Regions from separate parts of the Arthrobacter sp. FB24 genome, predicted to be linked through region 1. Evidence: predicted binding sites of a transcription regulator. Region 1 holds the regulator's gene; the other holds the start of a gene.
What was found. The regulator LexA, encoded in region 1, represses DNA repair genes until DNA is damaged. The targets are predictions, from matches to a motif close to TCGAACANNTGTTCGA.
Positions count from the first base shown of each region.

Region 2: the regulator LexA is predicted to act here: its motif matches at 3,127-3,142, upstream of ARTH_RS11730 (DUF6504 family protein).

Region 1 covers NC_008541.1:1,626,307-1,635,283, forward strand. Annotated here, with positions in the region: gene hflX (GTPase HflX) at 1-1,099, shown strand, start outside; gene ARTH_RS07445 (ATP-dependent DNA helicase) at 1,092-3,164, shown strand; gene lexA (transcriptional repressor LexA) at 3,243-3,992, opposite strand; gene ARTH_RS07455 (LysM peptidoglycan-binding domain-containing protein) at 4,477-4,818, shown strand; gene ARTH_RS07460 (histidinol-phosphate transaminase) at 4,961-6,079, shown strand; gene hisB (imidazoleglycerol-phosphate dehydratase HisB) at 6,169-6,795, shown strand; gene hisH (imidazole glycerol phosphate synthase subunit HisH) at 6,792-7,547, shown strand; gene ARTH_RS24070 (hypothetical protein) at 7,566-7,706, shown strand; gene priA (bifunctional 1-(5-phosphoribosyl)-5-((5-phosphoribosylamino)methylideneamino)imidazole-4-carboxamide isomerase/phosphoribosylanthranilate isomerase PriA) at 7,761-8,507, shown strand; gene ARTH_RS07480 (SseB family protein) at 8,521-8,977, shown strand, end outside.
Region 2 covers NC_008541.1:2,609,044-2,618,020, forward strand. Annotated here, with positions in the region: gene ARTH_RS11725 (DNA polymerase III subunit alpha) at 1-2,705, opposite strand, end outside; gene ARTH_RS11730 (DUF6504 family protein) at 2,702-3,034, opposite strand; gene ARTH_RS11735 (hypothetical protein) at 3,489-3,875, shown strand; gene ARTH_RS11740 (chorismate mutase) at 3,894-4,220, opposite strand; gene ARTH_RS11745 (VOC family protein) at 4,235-4,657, shown strand; gene ARTH_RS11750 (SOS response-associated peptidase) at 4,665-5,393, opposite strand; gene ARTH_RS11755 (mycoredoxin) at 5,572-5,829, shown strand; gene ARTH_RS11760 (lipoate--protein ligase family protein) at 5,881-6,630, opposite strand; gene ARTH_RS11765 (DUF2177 family protein) at 6,647-7,036, shown strand; gene ARTH_RS11770 (thioesterase family protein) at 7,079-7,882, opposite strand; gene ARTH_RS11775 (endonuclease/exonuclease/phosphatase family protein) at 8,205-8,909, shown strand; gene ARTH_RS11780 (SulP family inorganic anion transporter) at 8,937-8,977, shown strand, end outside.

The DNA of each region.
Region 1 (8,977 bases):
GGCCCAGGAGCTCAAGGACATCGTGATGTCCACTGGTGCCGACACCGTAGTGGTGGATGCCGAGCTGGCACCTTCACAGCGGCGCGGACTCGAGGACATCGTGAAGGTCAAGGTGATCGACCGCACGGCCCTGATCCTGGACATCTTTGCCCAGCATGCCAAGAGCCGCGAAGGCAAAGCCCAGGTGGAGCTGGCTCAGCTCGAGTACCTCCTCCCGCGCCTGCGCGGCTGGGGCGAATCCATGTCCCGCCAGGCCGGCGGCCAGGTGGGCGGCGCAGGAGCCGGCATGGGCTCCCGTGGCCCCGGTGAAACCAAGATCGAACTGGACCGGCGCCGGATCCGTACCAGGATGGCCAAACTGCGGCGCGAAATCGCCGCAATGAAGCCGGCGCGGGAAACCAAGCGGGCCAACCGCCGTCGTAATTCCGTGCCGTCCGTAGCGATCGCCGGGTACACGAACGCCGGCAAGTCCTCGCTGCTTAACCGGCTGACCGATGCCGGGGTCCTGGTCGAGAACGCCCTGTTCGCGACGCTGGATCCGACCGTCCGCAAAGCGGAAACAGCCGATGGCCTGGGCTACACCCTGGCGGACACCGTGGGCTTCGTCCGTTCCCTTCCCACGCAGCTGGTGGAAGCGTTCCGCTCCACGTTGGAGGAAGTGGCCGATTCGGACCTCATCTTGCACGTGGTGGACGTCTCGCATCCCGATCCGGAAGGCCAGATCGCCGCGGTTCGGGCAGTGTTCAGCGAAGTGGACGCACGCAAGGTCCCGGAGATCATCGTGCTGAACAAGGCCGACGCCGCGGATCCCTTCGTCGTGGAACGCCTCAAGCAGCGCGAACCCCGCCACGTGGTGGTCTCCGCCCGCACCGGTCAGGGCATCGCGGAGCTCCTGAAGGCGATCAGCGAATCCATTCCGCGGCCGAGCGTCAAGATGGAGCTGCTGATTCCCTACAACCGCGGGGACCTGATCAGCAAACTCCACGAAACGGACGCCGAAATCCTTCGCCTGGATCATGAGGAGGAGGGCACCCGCGCCCTCGTCATGGTGCGCGAAGGGCTCGCCGCTGAACTGGAATCCTTCATCAGCAATGTCTGATCCCGGGGCCGGAGAAACCAGCGGCTCCGCCGGCGAGGAGTTCGTCATCGAACTTCTCGACCGGGCAGTGTCCGGCATGGGCGGACAGAGCCGCAGCGGCCAGCACGAGATGGCCAGGCAGGTGGCGCGCGCTATCGACAGCGGCGACCACCTGCTGGTCCAGGCCGGCACCGGCACGGGCAAGTCCTTGGCATACTTGATTCCGCTGATTGCGCATTCACAGGTCAGCGACAAACCCACTTTGGTGTCCACTGCCACCCTGGCCCTGCAGACCCAGATCGTGGGCAGGGACCTTCCCCGGCTGCTGGAAACCATCACCCCCGCGCTGGAGCGCCCCGTTAAGGTCGCGCTCGTCAAGGGCCGGGCAAACTACGTCTGCCGGCACAAGCTCGACGGCGGGTTCCCCTCCGAAGAGCCTTCGGAGGGACAGCTCTTCTCCCTGGGCGAGGACACCAGCGTCCCGCACTTCGCCGCGTCCTTGGGCGGTCCGGCCTCGCAGCTGGGCAAGGAAGTGGTCAGGCTCCGGGAGTGGGCTGAGAAAACGGCCACGGGGGACCGGGATGAACTGATGCCGGGGGTGACGGACCGTGCCTGGCGGCAGGTGTCCGTCACGTCGATGGAATGCCTGGGCGCGCAGAAATGTCCCATGGCTGCCGAGTGCTTCAGCGAACTGGCCCGCCAGGACGCCGCCGAGGCTGACGTCGTGGTCACCAACCATGCCATGCTGGCCGTCAGCGCCTTCGAAGGCCTGGCAGTCCTGCCGGAGTACGACGTCGTGGTGGTCGACGAGGCGCACGAGCTGCAGGACCGGGTAACGGGAGCGGTCTCCGGCCAGCTGTCCGTGGCCATGGTCCACGCCGCCGCCTCCGGCGCCCGGAAAAATACCGGAATCACGGTGGATGCGCTCAATAACGCTGCTGCGAACCTTGAACTGGCCATCGCCGGAGTCCCCAGCGGCCTTCTGCCCAACGGCCTCAACGACGAACAGCTCGACTGCGTCGACCAGTTGCGGGAAGCCTGCCGCGCGGCCCTTTCGGACTCGAAAGGTGACAGTGCGAATACGGCCGACGGCGGTCGCCAGCTTGCGCGCTCACGCCTTATGGTCATCCTCGAGCTCTGTGAACGCCTGATCGCCGCCCGGGAAAACCGGGAAGTGGTCTGGTTCTCGCGGAACAGCACTTTTGACCCGCAGCAAGGCTATTCGCAGCCGGACGACGCAGCACCGGCCTTGATCAACATCGCCCCGTTGAGCGTGGCGGGGAAGCTCCGTGACGGGCTCTTTGCCGGCCACACAGTGGTCCTCACCTCAGCCACCCTCGCGATCGGAGCGGCGTTCGAGCCGGCTGCGGGAGGGCTTGGGCTGGTGGGGCCGGGCGCTCCCAGCTGGACCGGCGTAGACGTCGGGTCCCCGTTCGACTACCCCAAGCAGGGGATACTCTACGTTGCCAGCCATCTGCCCAAGCCCGGCCGCGGGACGTCGCCCGAAGCCCTGGATGAGCTGGAGAAGCTGATCCGGGCGTCCGGCGGCGGGGCACTGTGCCTCTTCTCCTCGCGGCGGGCGGCGGAGGAGGCGGCTGAGGCGATGCGCCCGCGCCTGGATGTCAGCATCCTGTGCCAGGGCGAATCAACCATGACGGCCCTGGTGCGGCAGTTTGCGGACGAGCCGGACACCTGCCTTTTCGGCACAATGTCCCTCTGGCAGGGCGTCGACGTTCCCGGCGGCTCGTGCCGGCTGGTGGTCATTGACCGGATTCCGTTCCCGCGGCCGGACGATCCGCTCATGACGGCGCGGTCCCGGGCGGTGGCCCAGGCGGGCGGCAACGGCTTTATGTCGGTGTCGGCCACCCACGCGGCGATCCGGCTCGCACAGGGAGCCGGCCGGCTGATCCGCTCCACGGGCGACAAGGGCGTTGTGGCTGTCCTTGATTCCCGGTTGTCCACGGAGCGGTACGGGGGCTTCCTGCGGGCCGCCCTGCCGCCTTTCTGGCCCACCACCGATCCGGCGGTTGCGGTTGCTGCGCTGTCGAGGTTGGCCCAGGCCCCGACGGCGGCGGCCGCAGGCTGACAACGCGTGCCGTTGCCGCCGGCACCTGACCGTTTCGGAGGCCCGAAGACGGGTCCCCGAAAGCGGGCTGCCCAGCGGCTACAGCGAGCGAAACACGGAGACGACCTTGCCCATGATGTTGGCGTGGTCGCCGAGGATGGGCTCATACTGCGTGTTCTGCGGCAGGAGCCAGGTGTGGCCGTCCCGTTGCCGGAACGTTTTGACTGTGGCCTCGTCATCCAGCAGGGCTGCCACAATGTCGCCGTTGACCGCGTCACTCTGCCGGCGGACCACAACCCAGTCCCCGTCGCAGATGGCGGCGTCGATCATGGAGTCGCCGGTCACCTTCAACATAAAGAGCTCACCGTGGCCAACCAGTTGCCGTGGCAGCGGCATCACGTCCTCCACCACCTGGTCAGCCAGGATGGGGCCGCCTGCGGCGATCCGGCCGACCAGGGGGACCATGGCCGTGTCGGTTGCGGTGGCCAGTTCGGAGACGGCCAGTCCGCCAATAGTGCGCAGCCGCGCAGGCTTCTCCACACCTGAGATTTTGGCAGTACCTTCATCCAGGGTCAGCGGCATGAGCACTTCCATGGCCCGTGGACGCTTCGGGTCGCGGCGGAGATAGCCCAGCTTCTCGAGCTGCGAGAGCTGGTGGGTGACGCTGGAGAGGCTGGCCAGGCCCACGGTGTCGCCGATTTCACGCATCGACGGCGGATAGCCGTTGTCGTTGACGGACCGCTGAATGGTTTCCAGGATCTTCTTCTGCCGTACCGTGAGGCCCTTCGGCTTCGCTGGTGACTGCTGGCTCCGCTGCGTAGCCCTGCCGCCGGTGGCTTGTGCTGCCATGTTCGCCAACGCCTTTCCGTTCCACCCGGCCTCCGTGGCTGCAGCTGCCGGGAACTTCCGGCCTGAAAATGTCAGACCCTGCTGATCAACTGCAGAAGTGGTTGATCTGTAGCTCAAACGTAGGCCAGCCCCACAGCTTTTTCAAACATTTGTTCTAGTGAGTCTCGACAATGTTCGTTAATAAGTGCTAGAAAAGAACAAGCAACGTTCGAATATGTGTTCTAGTCCAAAACCCCGTTCGGTCCTATGTTCGAAGACCGGGCGGGCGGATGGCAGCTTCAGGAACATGCCGGGCAGCACAGTCAGGTCCAGGAGGGCTCAGTTCATGTCAGCAACAAGCGCTATTCATGGTTCGCGTTTCAAGGGTTCGGCCGGCCGGGGCCGCGGCGATAACGTATCGGAGTTTCCGGGTTCCACCGGGCAGGAAGCCGGGGCCCCGGGAATTCAGGGCTTCAACTGGGAGGAGCGTCCCGCGGCGAAAGCCGTGAAGGCGGCGAAGGCAAGGTCCACGCAGCCGCCCCTCCGCCTGACGCGCAGGGGGCGCATCGTCCTGGTGGGAGTGCCGCTGATCCTGTTGACGGTGCTGCTGATCTCGCTGGCCGGCTTCCTGAACTCGCCGGCGAAGGCGGCGGATTCCGCGTCCGAGCTTTCCGTGACCCCCACAGTGTCAGTGACGGTGCAGCCGGGCCAGTCCTTGTGGGAGATTGCCGGCTCCGTGGCGCCGGAACGAGACACCCGGGACGTTGTTGCCGATATCGTTCAGCTCAACAACCTCGACGGCGGCAGAGTCATGCCGGGCCAGCAGATCTTTGTCCCCGCAAGCTAGGGCCCGACGCTGACGCCCCGGAACCTGCCCAGCCGCCAACGCCCCGCGCTCCGCACCGGCGGCGGGCCGGAGACAAGCCCCGGCGGCGGGCCGGAAGCGTCACAGTTTCAATGCCCCGGCCACCCTCACTTAAACTGTTGAAGTGACTGACCAGCTAGAGCGCCTGAACCGACTTCCCCTCCGGACCAACCTGCGTGGCCTCACCCCGTATGGTGCGCCGCAGCTGGACGTTCCCATCCTGCTCAATGTCAACGAAAACACCCATGGCGTTCCGGCCGATGTCCTCGTGGCCATTTCCGAGGCCGTGACCGCGGCTGCTGCGGGGCTGAACCGCTATCCGGACCGTGAGTTCACCGAACTCCGGGAGCGACTGGCCGAGTACCTTGGCCACGGCCTGGGTGCGGAGAACATCTGGGCCGCCAACGGATCCAACGAAGTGCTGCAGCAGATTCTGCAGGCATTCGGCGGTCCGGGACGTACCGCACTTGGTTTCCCGCCCACGTACTCCATGTATCCCCTCCTGGCGAGCGGGACCGACACCGAATACATCGTCGGCCAGCGTGCGGACGACTATGGCCTCAGTGCCGAATCCGCTGCGCAGCAGGTCCGGGAACTGCAGCCGAACATCGTTTTCCTGTGTTCACCCAACAACCCCACCGGCACCGGGCTGGGACTGGATGTGGTGGAGGCCGTGTATGCGGCAGGCGAGGCCAGCCAGACCGTCGTGATCGTCGATGAGGCTTACCACGAATTCGCGCACGACGGCACGCCCAGCGCCCTCACGCTTCTTCCAGGCCGTGAGCGGCTTATCGTCTCCCGAACCATGAGCAAGGCATTTGCGCTGGCCGGAGCACGCCTGGGCTACATGGCTGCCGCGCCCGAGGTTGCGGATGCACTGCGGCTGGTGCGGCTGCCGTACCACCTGTCCGCTATCACCCAGGCCACTGCGCTGGCTGCCCTGACCCACCGCGAGGCACTGATGGCCGACGTCGAAGACATCAAGCTGCAGCGCGACCGGATTGTCACGGAACTGACCAGAATGGGCCTCAAGCCTGCCGCGTCCGACTCCAACTACGTTTTCTTTGGCGGCCTGGAGAACCCGCACGAGGTCTGGCAGGGGCTGCTCGACCGCGGGGTCCTGATCCGGGACGTTGGGATCCCCGGGCACTTGCGCGTCACGGCAGGCACTGAGACGGAAACCACAGCCTTCCTGGAAGCCCTTGAACTGATCCTGACCGGCCAGCCCAGCGTCCCGGCCTAAACTGGAGTCAGACCCCCGGTTCCCAGGGATCAGTCCCACGCCCCCCGTAACCAGACGTTATTTCTCCTTACATCCAAAGGACACAACACATGAGCACCAACGGATCCATTGCTGCCGAGGCCAGGACCGCACGCATGGAGCGTTCCACGAGCGAATCGTCCGTGCTCGTCGAAATCAACCTCGACGGCACCGGCGTCTCGGACATCAGCACCTCGGTTCCGTTCTACGACCACATGCTGACCGCATTGTCCAAGCACTCGCTCATCGACATGACGGTCAAGGCCACCGGGGACATTCACATTGACGTCCACCACACGGTGGAGGACGTCGCCATCACCTTTGGCGAGGTCCTCCGGACTGCCTTGGGCAACAAGGCCGGCATCCGCCGCTTCGGCGAAGCCACCGTGCCCCTCGACGAAGCCCTGGCACACGCCGTGGTTGACGTCTCCGGGCGTCCCTACCTGGTACACGGCGGAGAGCCTGCGGGCCAGGAATACCACCTGATCGGCGGACACTTCACGGGTTCGCTGACCCGCCACGTCTTCGAAGCCATCACCCTGCACGCCGGCATTTGCCTTCACATGAACGTCATTGCGGGACGGGACCCGCACCACATTGTGGAGGCCCAGTTCAAGGCGTTTGCGCGGGCACTTCGCGCGGCCGTTGAACCGGATCCCCGCGTGGAGGGCATCCCCTCCACCAAGGGCGCACTGTGACCGGGCCGGTCCTTCGCGACGGAGCCATTTTTGATCCTGCCGCGAACGTGAAGCCTGCTTCGCCCGAGGGCAAGCCCACGGTCACCGTCCTTGACTACGGTTCCGGGAACGTCCGGTCAGCCGTGCGTGCGCTGGAGCGTGCGGGCGCCGAGGTCATCCTCAGCGCCAGGCCGGAAGACGTCCTCAATGCTGACGGACTGCTCGTGCCCGGGGTCGGGGCATTCGAAACTGTCATGCGCGAACTCAAGGCAGTGGACGCCGTACGGATGATCGGCCGGCGCGTCGCCGGCGGCCGTCCCGTCCTGGGCATCTGCGTAGGCCTTCAGGTGCTTTTCGAAGCCGGTGTCGAGCACGGCACCGAAGCGGAGGGCATGGGGGAGTGGCCCGGCAAAGTGGAACTGCTGCCTGCCGAAGTAGTGCCCCACATGGGCTGGAACACCGTGACGGTTCCGGAAGGATCCAGGCTCTTCGAGGGCGTCGAAAACGAGCGGTTCTACTTCGTCCACTCGTACGGTGTGCAGCACTGGGACTTCGATGTCATCCAGCCGCGCATGGCGGCACCGCTGGTCACCTGGTCCGAACACGGCGCACCATTTATCGCCGCCGTGGAGAACGGACCGCTGTGCGCCACACAGTTCCACCCGGAAAAGTCCGGCGACGCCGGTGCCCGGCTGCTCCGCAACTGGGTGAACAGCCTGCGCCGCGGCCAGGGCGCCGCAGCCGCCCCCGCCAGTGCCGGGCCGGCCGCCTAGATGTGGTCGATTGTCCTGATGGGCCTCGCCGGCCTGCTGGTCGGCGGGGCGCTGTCCTTCAGGCAGCAGCAGAAGCCCCTCTGGACGCAAATTGTTTTTTACGTTCTGGCCGGAATGGCGCTGCTGGCCGCCTACCTGCTTACCTTGCCGGCCGGCTAGCCGGCGCCGCACCTCCCGATCTACGCAGCTTCACTACAACCTGAGGACCTGAAGATGACCACCGAAACGCCGCTGCCCGTACTGGAACTGCTGCCCGCCGTCGACGTCGTGAACGGCCAGGCGGTCCGCCTGGTCCAGGGCGAAGCCGGCAGCGAGACAAGCTACGGCACTCCGCTGGAAGCTGCGCTCAACTGGCAGGAACAGGGCGCCGAGTGGGTGCACCTGGTGGACCTGGATGCTGCCTTCGGCCGCGGCTCGAACGCGGAACTGCTCCGCGAAGTCGTGGGCCGGCTGGACATCAAGGTAGAACTTTCCGGCGGCCTGCGCGACGACGAGTCACTCGAGAAAGCCCTGGACCTGGGCGTTGCCCGCGTCAACCTGGGCACTGCTGCGCTGGAAAACCCGGAATGGACGGCACGCGCCATCGACCGCTTTGGCGACAAGATCGCCGTCGGCCTCGACGTGCGAGGAACCACTCTGGCAGGCCGCGGCTGGACCAAGGAAGGCGGCGACCTCTGGGACGTGCTGGCACGTCTCGAAGAAGCCGGCTGCGCCCGGTACGTCGTCACCGACGTCACCAAGGACGGCACCCTGCAGGGTCCCAACGTTGAGCTGCTCCGCAAGATGGTGGAGCGGACCGGCAAGCCGGTGGTGGCCTCCGGCGGCATCTCAAGTCTGGAAGACCTCAAGGTCCTGCGCTCCCTGGTTCCCCTGGGCGTCGAAGGCGCCATCGTTGGAAAGGCACTCTACGCCGGTGCATTCACGCTGCCGGAAGCGCTGGATGTCGCAGGCCGCCGCTAGGCAGGTAGCCATCATGGAACAGCGACCTCCAGCACGGGAACTGCCCGGCCACATCGCAGCCGCACTGGCTGGCTCCGGGGGCGCCACGGATTCGGCCGGGCAGCCTTGGGCGGGCCGCAGCCTCGCCGGCGAGGATGCGAGGATCCATAACTTCGAGGACGACGACGGCACGGCCGACGCCGGTTACCTCGCCGCGGTTGCGGCTCTCCGCTCGGCCGCAGGCGACGAAGCTGCCGTGGTGGCGTCGCTGGCCGCTGCCCGGGTGTTCGTTCCGATCGTTGCCCAGCTGGCCGAAGAAAGCGTTCATCCGGCAGCTCCGCAAGGTAACACCCCGCACGGCGGCGGGGCCCATGGCGACGAGGCCCACGGTGACCAGCTGCACGGGGACAAGCAGGCAGACATGGCGCTGGTAACACTCAAAGCGCCGGACGGACGGACGGCGATGCCGGTCTTCACCTCGGCAGCAGCGT
Region 2 (8,977 bases), 980 kb from region 1:
CCCGAGAGCCCGTAGATGCCGTTCAGGCTTAACCGGATGCCCAGCTTGCCGCGGTCCGGACCAGATCCGACCCGTTCCACACGGTACTCAGCGTGGCTCCGGTTGATGTCCAGGGGCAGGATGGGGATCCCCAGCCGCCGCGCTTCGGCCACCAGGAGCCGTTTGGGGTACATGCCGGGATCGTGTTCCCATAGCCCGGCCAGGAAAGCCTCCGGGTGGTGGGCCTTCAGCCAGGCGGACTGATAGGTGGGCACGGCGAAGGCTGCCCCGTGTGCCTTGCAGAAGCCAAAGCTGCCAAAGGCCTTCAGCGTTCCCCAGACCTTATCCACGACCTCGGGGGTGTAACCCCGTGCCCGGGCTTCCTTGCGGAAGAATTCCTCCACCTTGGGTTCCAGGAGTTCGTTCCCCAGGGCGCGGCGGAATTCGTCAGCCCGGGCCAGCCCGCATTTTGTCATGACATCGAAGGTCTTCAGGATTTGTTCATGGAACACCGTCACGCCATGGGTTTCCTGGAGCACGGGCTTGAGGTCCGGATGCGGATAGACCTCCGGCGCAAAACCGTGGCGGTGTTCCAGGAAGGGACGCACCATGTCCGACTTCATGGGCCCCGGGCGGAACAGCGAAATGTCGATGATGAGGTCGTTGAATTCACGCGGGGCCATCTTGCCGATCAGTTCCCGCTGCCCGGGGGATTCTATCTGGAAGCAACCCAGGGTGTGCGTGCTCCGGATCAGCTCGTAGGTTGGTTCGTCATCCAGTGGCACCGCGTTAAGGTCAATGCGGCCGTCAGCCGCGATGTAGTCCGGGCCCGTTCCGTCCGGGCCGGGTCGATGGGCGCCGGCTGCCACTACCTCGGCCTTGGTGGGATGCAGCCTGATAACTTCCCGGACAGCAAAGGCCATGGCGCTCTGCATCCGGACGCCGAGGACGTCCAGCTTGAGCATGCCCATCGGGTCCATGTCGTGCTTGTCGAACTGGCTCATGGGCAGGCCAAGTCCGCTGGGCTGGACGGGTGTCCTGTCCAGCAGGGTGGCATCGCCGAGGATCACCCCGCAAGGGTGCATCGAGATGTGCCTCGGCAGGCGGTCCAGCCTCTCGGTTAAGTCAACTAGCAGGTCCAGTTGCTGGTTTTCCGCGAAATCCCGCTGTTCCACCCTGCCCGCGAACTCTTTGAGCTCTGGCTTTTCCACCAGGGCTTCACGGAAGTTCCTTGCAGAGAAGCGCCAAAGCTGCTTGGCGATCTCGCCGATGTCGCCGTCGTCCATGCCAAGCGCCATACCGGCGTCACGGACCGCACCGCGAGCGCGGTAGCCGTTCTGCATGCTCATGAGCGTGACGCGTTCCGCTCCGAAGCGGTCAAAGATCCGCCGGTAGACATTGTGCCTTTCGGCACTTTCGACGTCGATGTCGATGTCCGGAAGCGTGGCCCTGTCACGGGAAAGGAACCGCTCGAAGATGAGGTCGTGCTGCAGGGGATTCACCTGGCTGACATCAATGAGGTAGTTCACCAGGCTGGAGGCGCCGGATCCCCTGGCCGCTGCCCTGACTCCCATGTCCAGGATCATCCGGGAAACTTCGGCCACGGTCAGGAAGTAGGAGGCAAATCCCAGATTGGCGATGATCCGCAGTTCGTGTTCCAGCCGTGCCCGCATTTCCGCCTCGGGCTTCCCTGATATCCCCGGGAACCGGCGTCCGATGCCCGCCTCGCAGCGCAGGGTCAGCTCAACCAGGGGGTCGCCCGCAATGCCGATGACGGACGCCTCAGGAACAACCGGCCGCTTCCATCCCATATCAGTGACGGGATCCATCCGGCAGCGGTCCGCGAGCGCCTCGGTCTGGCCCAACAGCCTCGTGAGGTCAGTGGCGCCGTAGCCGGCGGCATGGATGATTTCCTGCCCGAGTTCGAGCATTTGGGCGGATGTTTTCAGCCACCCCCTTCCATTGGGCTGCAGCAACGGCTCCGCTGTCAGCTCGGGAAGCGATTTCAAGGTGCGGGCCGAATCCAGCACGTCCGCCGTGGCTGCGCCATCCTCCGCGCAGTACCGCACCGCGTTGGTCAGTACGGCCGGAACGCCGTGCTCGGCAGCAAGCTTGAGCATGCGCACTGCATGGGCGGTGCTCAGCGCCTCACCGGGAGCACTGAGGTGCGACACCACTTCGGCTGCCACGGTTCCCTTCGGCATGCCGTCAAGCCATTGTTTGAAAAGCGTGCGGGGGCGAAGGTACCGGCGTCCGCCCATTGCCCTCCCGACATCGGAATCCGGTCCCACCAGCACCGTCAGCACCGGCTCCAGTGTTTCCGGGTGCAGAGCCCGGGAAGCGATTTCGGCGCGGGTCACAGCGACTGGCACCACTCCCCCGGCTTTGCCGGAGGTACGGGCATGGGCATCTGAAATCAGCCGGCAGAGGGCGCGGTAGCCCGCACCGTCGTTGTGTCCGTGGGCAAGCACGACGACGCGGCCGGCGAGCTGGGTGCGGAGGTCGCCGTCGTCGTCGAAGACCGCCAGGTCAACCCCGACGACGGGATCCAGGCCCGCCGACATGCAGGCCTTGAGGTGTTTGACGGTGCCGTACAGGCCGTCCCTGTCGGTGCAGGCAAGCGCCTTGGCGCCGTCGGCGGCAGCCGCCTGGGCGAGCTCATCCGGCCAGGACACGCCATAGTGGGCACTGAAGGCTGTGGAAACGTGAAGATGGGTGAAACTCATGCTGATTGTGGCCTTAGGGCATCGTGGATCTTCAGCAACCTCCACCGACCGTTTCCGATGTTCCTTGTCAGGTCAAGGGTGAGGGTTTCATGGGGTTGCGGGGTTTCCTTGGCACCGGTTGGCCGGACCTGGACGCGCCAGATTTCGTGATCCACCAGCCCCGGGCCGGTTCCCAGCGGCGCCCGGGTTTCCTCCACCCACCACTGACGGCGTTCAAACCAGTGCACCGGCTCTGCGCAGACCGTGTAATGCCGACCTGCCCAGGTGAGTGCGGACGGCTGGCCGGCTGGCGAGCAGACGACGTCCACACCTTCGCTGAATAAGCCCATCGGCGCCTCCCGGAACTGCACTCCCCTTCCCGAACAGGCGATCGCACCGCCGGCGGGGAGAAACTGAATTGATTCGATTTGAGATACTTGGTTCGAATATATCTTCGAATAATTCAAGTCTACGCCGGAGCCGGGACAAAAACTACAAGCCCTCGGGTTCAGGGCTGCCGGCGACTGATGTTGTTGTTAACGCCCGGAGGAATCCGTAGCGCTCAAGGATCGGCCTCCGCATCCGTCCGGAGTGCCGGTCGTACACAGCGAGTAAGTCCCTTGCGGAAGTCACTGGCCCCCGCGCTACCGCCGCCGGCCTGGAGCCAGAGGACCGCCGGCCGGCCCCACTCCTGCCGGTCATTGATATTCGAACATATCTTCGAACACTTTGGATCCGGACCGGAGGCTGACAAAACCTTGATCAGGGGTGGACGGACGGGAGCGCAGGGAGCAGGATGGAGCCATGAGCTCCCATGACGCACTCCTGAAGCACGTAGCCATCGCCGCCAAGGACTCCACCTTGGTGGCGACTTTTGATATAGACGGCAACATCCCCGGGGCGGGCGCCTACGTTGTGGGCCTTGTCGCGGCCACGCCGGATCATTCCCATCAGCGAAGAATGGGAATTGAGTTCATGAACGGCGAAGCTGTGTCCTTCTATTGCTTCAGCCACGACGGCACAGAGGAGAATTTCGACCTCAGCGGCGTGACGCACTCAGGCAGCACCATTACCGGCAACTTTCCCATGAGTACCGTCCTGGGCCTGGAAAAGGGTCACCTGATGACGGCCTTCAGCGACGCTGACGGCAGGGGCTACCAGGCAAACGTGCCCGTGGAAGAATCCCTCTGAGCCGCTAGTTGCTGGACGCTAGTTGCTGGCGTTGTGCACTTTCATCTCAAGCTCGGTGAAAGCCGTGATCATCGCCCGGTAGGTCTTCTCCACGATGTCCGGGTCGATGTCCTTCTTCTCGGCGGCGGCGCGGACATGTTCGATGACCTTCTCCACCCGGCCGGGAGCCCGGACCTCCGCGTCATCACCCTTCAAGGTGCCTGAAATCCGGATCAGGCGTTCACGGCGGGCAATCAGGGTGACAATCTGCTCATCAACTTCATCGACGGCCACACGGACAGCTGCGAGCTGCTCCCTGTCGGCCTGGGCGTCTTTGTCGTGTCCGTGATTTGTGGGCATGTGCATGACAGTATCTAAGAATGCAGCCTCGAGTCGACTTCATTTCATTGGGCGTCCGCAGTGTTGATGCCTCCCGCGCCTTCTACGTCAACGGCCTCGGCTGGCCGGTCCACCGGGAAGTCCCCGGCGAGGTGGTGTTTATCCAGGCAAATCACGGCCTCATTCTTTCCCTCTGGGACGCGGGCCAGATGCAGGCCGAAGCCTCCGTGGACATCCCTGCCGGGGTCCCCTGCATCACGTTGAGCCATAACGTGGGCAGCACGGCGGACGTTGACCGGGTCATGGCCGATGCCGAGGCTGCCGGGGCCACCGTGGTGGCCTCGCCGAAAACCCAGCCCTGGGGCGGGTACACCGGATACTTCGCGGACCCGGACGGCTTCCGCTGGGAAATCGCCTTCAATCCCACCTGGTCCGTGGACGCCGCCGGCAACGTCACGGTCTGAAAGCCGGCTAGAACAGGCTTCCCACCGGCTGGATAAGTTCCGGCGAGTCATTTTTCACATTCCCGACGGCGGTGCCGACAGCATCGATGGTCCAGCCTTCGGCGACGTCGTGCGCACCGGCCCGGACCAGATCCACCAGCCCCGCGGCATCGTCCGCCTGCGGATCCAGCCATGCCTGCATGGTCTCGCGGTCCATGGGCAAGGGCACCCTGTCGTGCAGGGCGGTGAGTTCAGCCAGCACTCCCCCGGCGTAGCCGTCCGGCGGTGAATCGGTCGTCATGATGGAGGTGGACAGCATCCAGCGCTGCGGGTCCCCCTCGGGCTTGGAGGGATCCTTCCACCACTCATACAAACCGGCGAACACCAGCGGCCGGCCGTCCTTCGGGTGCACATAGTAGGGCTGCTTGCTGCGGCCTTCACCCTTCCACTCGTAGTAGCCGTCCGCCGGAACCGCGCAGCGCCTGGAGCGGGTCGCCTTGCGGAAAGCCGGCTTCTCCAGGACGCTCTCGCTTCGCGCATTGATCATTTTCGAACCAATGGAAGGGTCCTTGGCCCAGGACGGCACCAGCCCCCAGCGGGCCACGTGCAGTTGCCGGACCGGGCTGCCGTCCACCAGCCGCTCCAACAGGATGGGCACGTCAGCGGTCGGGGCAACATTCCACGACGGCGGAACCACCAGCTCCTCTTCCAGTTCAGCGTCAAATTCTGCCAGCAGGTCCCCGACGGCCCTGGCCATCACGTAGCGTCCACACATGGCACCAGCATGCCACCGCCCGCATCCGGTGTCACCCGGCGTAACCATGGCGTTCCTACGGCACCCCGGCGCCAGGGGAATACCGGCGGCCGGGTTACGGTTGAGGACAAAGACATCTGATTTGATAACGACGAGCAATAACGAGCTTGAGGAGAACTCCGTGGATTTCACTCCCGAATCCGGCACCATCACCATGTTTTCGACCACCTGGTGCGGATACTGCAACCGGCTGAAGAAGCAGTTGGACGCCCAGGGCATCGGTTACACCGAGATCAACATCGAAGAAGTCGAAGGCACCGCCGACCTCGTGGAACAGCTCAACGGAGGCAACCGCACCGTCCCCACCGTGCTATTCCCGGACGGTACCGCCGCCACCAACCCGTCGGCAGCCGAAGTAAAGAGCCGGCTCGCGGCCTAGGGGTCATCTCCTTCTGCATATCCGCAGGTTCCGGCAGCCCTGCACCGCCGGCTAGCCCCGCAGGCTGGCAAAGTCCGCGTAGTCCAGCTGCGCATAGCCGGCGTAGGTGTTGATGACCGCCGCTTCGATGGCCGCGACGTCGAGTCCGGGAACCAGGTCGTCCACCGCGCCGGCAGTTGCCGGGTTCCAGTCCAGCCCCAGGGCCGCGTAGCTGGCTTCCAGGACTTTGCGGATCGGTGCCGAGTTTTGCACCACGATGACCGAACTGAACAGCCAGCCTCCTGAGACCACCCGCTGGGCCGTGCCGATCAGTTTGACCCGGTGCTGCGGATCTGCCGGGTCGAGGCCGTGGACGCTGAACTCGCCCGGGCAGTACTCACCCGGGATTTCGCCGACGGCGGCGTGGACCCCTGCGCTCCGAAGCGCGTCCGCCAGCATCCCGCCGAAGAAGGCGAAGCGCCCCTTCGCGCCGGCAATTGCGTCGGCGTGAGGTTCCACATGGTCGACGATCAGCGTTCCCTGGTGGTAGGCCGCGGCCCGGCCGCCGGCCTTCCGCACCAGCGGTTCAAAACCCAGCTCCCGGCAGGCACGGGCGGCAGCCTCAAAGCCGGGAAGGTGCGCGTCGCGCTGGCCGAAGGCGACCGTGGGAGCAGGGCGGTAAAGCCTGAGAGTCGGGCCGATCCGCCCGGTCTTAGCCATGCCCAGCAATTCAATGCCGAATTCGAGGTCACGCGCCGCACCCAGCGACTCCTCCTGCCGGACAATGGTCAGCGAGGCTGGTACGCCGGCCGCATGCTGCATGTTGCTAAGCTCCCTTATGGTCATTCTGCAATTCCTGGTCGTCGCCGCTGCGTTCGCCGTCATTGACGCCATCTGGCTCAAGACGATGAACCCCTATTACCGCCGACAGATTGGTGAGCTGCTGGCCGACAAGCCCAATCTAGGGTACGCGGTGGTCTTCTACGTGATCTACATTGCCGGCATTGTCTTCTTCGCCCTGCGCCCCGCGCTCGACGGCGGCAGTTGGCTCAGCGCCGTCGGCTACGGTGCCGCCCTGGGCGCCTTCGCCTACGCCACGTACGACCTCACCAACGCCGCGACGCTGAAAACGTGGCCCTTGCAGCTGATCGTTGTGGACATTCTCTGGGGCGCGGCGCTGACCGGCCTGGCCACGCTGGCCGGTTGGCTGGTATTCCACCAGAACTAGGGGCAGCAGGACCAGCCCCGCAACAACGGACCTCCGCAGCAGCTACGTCCTGCGGAGGGTCAGGATCTGTTCCGCCCGGCCGAAAGGCCCGGCGAGGTCGTGGAGCACAGTTGACGTCAGCCCGATACCGTCGGTGCCGAAGGAGACGGCGTTGTCCAGGCCCAGCCAATCGCCGGAGGGTTTCCGGTACATGTGGATCTGCAGGTCCAGGTTGGGGAAGGCATAGCTGTCCTTGCCCGGGGGTACGCGGGCGGCTATTCCGTTCGCCGTATCAACCAGCCCCATCAGCCGTGCGACGTCGCCGCTGTCCTCCCTGTCGGTGAGCGGATGCGCGGTGCGCAACCAGACGGTGCCGGAGCCCGGACGGTGTCCGTCCGCAACGCGCATCTCAAGGGAGCGGATGTAACCTCCCGGCCAGACGCTCGCGCCGTCGTATGGCGAGCACTCCTCCGGCCCGGGAATGCGGGTGTCTTCCACCGCGGCCACCGCCGATGTGTCGGAGGTGATCATCCGCCAAGCAGTGGCCCGGATGGCCACCCGCCCCCCGGCCACTAGTTCGGCCTGGAGCAGTTCGATGGTGCGTCCGGGGCGAAGCGTGGTGGTCAGGACTTCGAAGTCGCCGCCCGGAATCAGTCCCAGGATCTCGTAGCTCAGCCGGGCCATCCTGACGTCGTCCCGCGGCGAGTGCCGCTCCAGGCAGTCCGCCATGATCCCGGACGCGGGCGCCATGTGCTGTTCATGCTCGTTCCAGGCGCCCTGGGCATGAATCGTGGAACGGAATCGTCCGCCGCCCAATGACTGGTAGTAGAACCCGCCCTCGGCAAGTTCCGGAAGTGCAGCAGTCAACGTCGACCCTTTCGCATGGCTGGTGATGATCCCAGAACACACTATCGCCTGCCGGCCCGCAGCATCCCCTCGTCCTCACAGCTTCCTCATATCAGGGCCTCACGGCCGGCATAGTCCGGAGCCTGGAAATCAGGGCATGACTCCTCTCAAGAACAAACAGCGCAAGGGCAGGCGGGGGACGACGGCACGGCCGCGTCCCCCGCCGTGATGCTGCACTGTTTCTGTGGAGTCTTTCTGCGCTGCCTTCCTGTGCTCGGCACCCCGCACGGACTAGACTCAGGAGTCGGTTCTCCTAACTACGCTCGGAAGAGGTAATCCCCTGATACGAGTCATCAGCTACAACCTTCGCAAGCACGCGGCACGCGGCGAACTGCTGGATCTGGCCCGCGACTTCGGGATAGATGCCTTGTGCCTGCAGGAATGCGACACCACCGATTTGCCGGACACGCTGGGCCCGCTCCATCTGGCCGATTCAACGAAGGGCAACAGGCTGGGGCTCGCCATCTACTACCGGATGGACCGATTCACGGCCTTTGATACCAACACGTTCGCGTTGAAGAAGTCGTTGCACGACCGGGTGCTGGCCCCGGCCCATGAGCGTTTGATCGGCACACGGGTGGTGGACAATGAAACAGACCATGAGCTGGTGATCGCCTCATTCCATGCCGCTCCCCTGACGGCCTCCAATTCGTTGCGCCGCAAACAGATCAAGGCGGCACACGCGGAGCTCCTGGGCATGGGCAGCGGGCTGATGACGCTTATGGTGGGCGACTTCAACTACCCGTTCTTCACCAAGAACCTCACCGAACACATGAAGAATTCCGGCTACGAACTCTCGCTCAGCGACCGGCGAACCTATACGAGGTACAAGGTCTTCAAAGGCCATTTCGACTTCGCCACCTCCCTCGGCCTGGACATCGAGAGTGTGGAAACCCTGCCGCGCGGCGCCTCGGACCACCTTCCCATCCTGGTGTCAGCGGAGTACGGCCAGGATTACGGACCCATCCAGGGAACGCCCCAGCCCTGACGCCGACCACCAGCCCGGGAGGCCCCAGTGCGTCGCGATTGGATCCTGAAAGCCGTTCCGGGCATCCA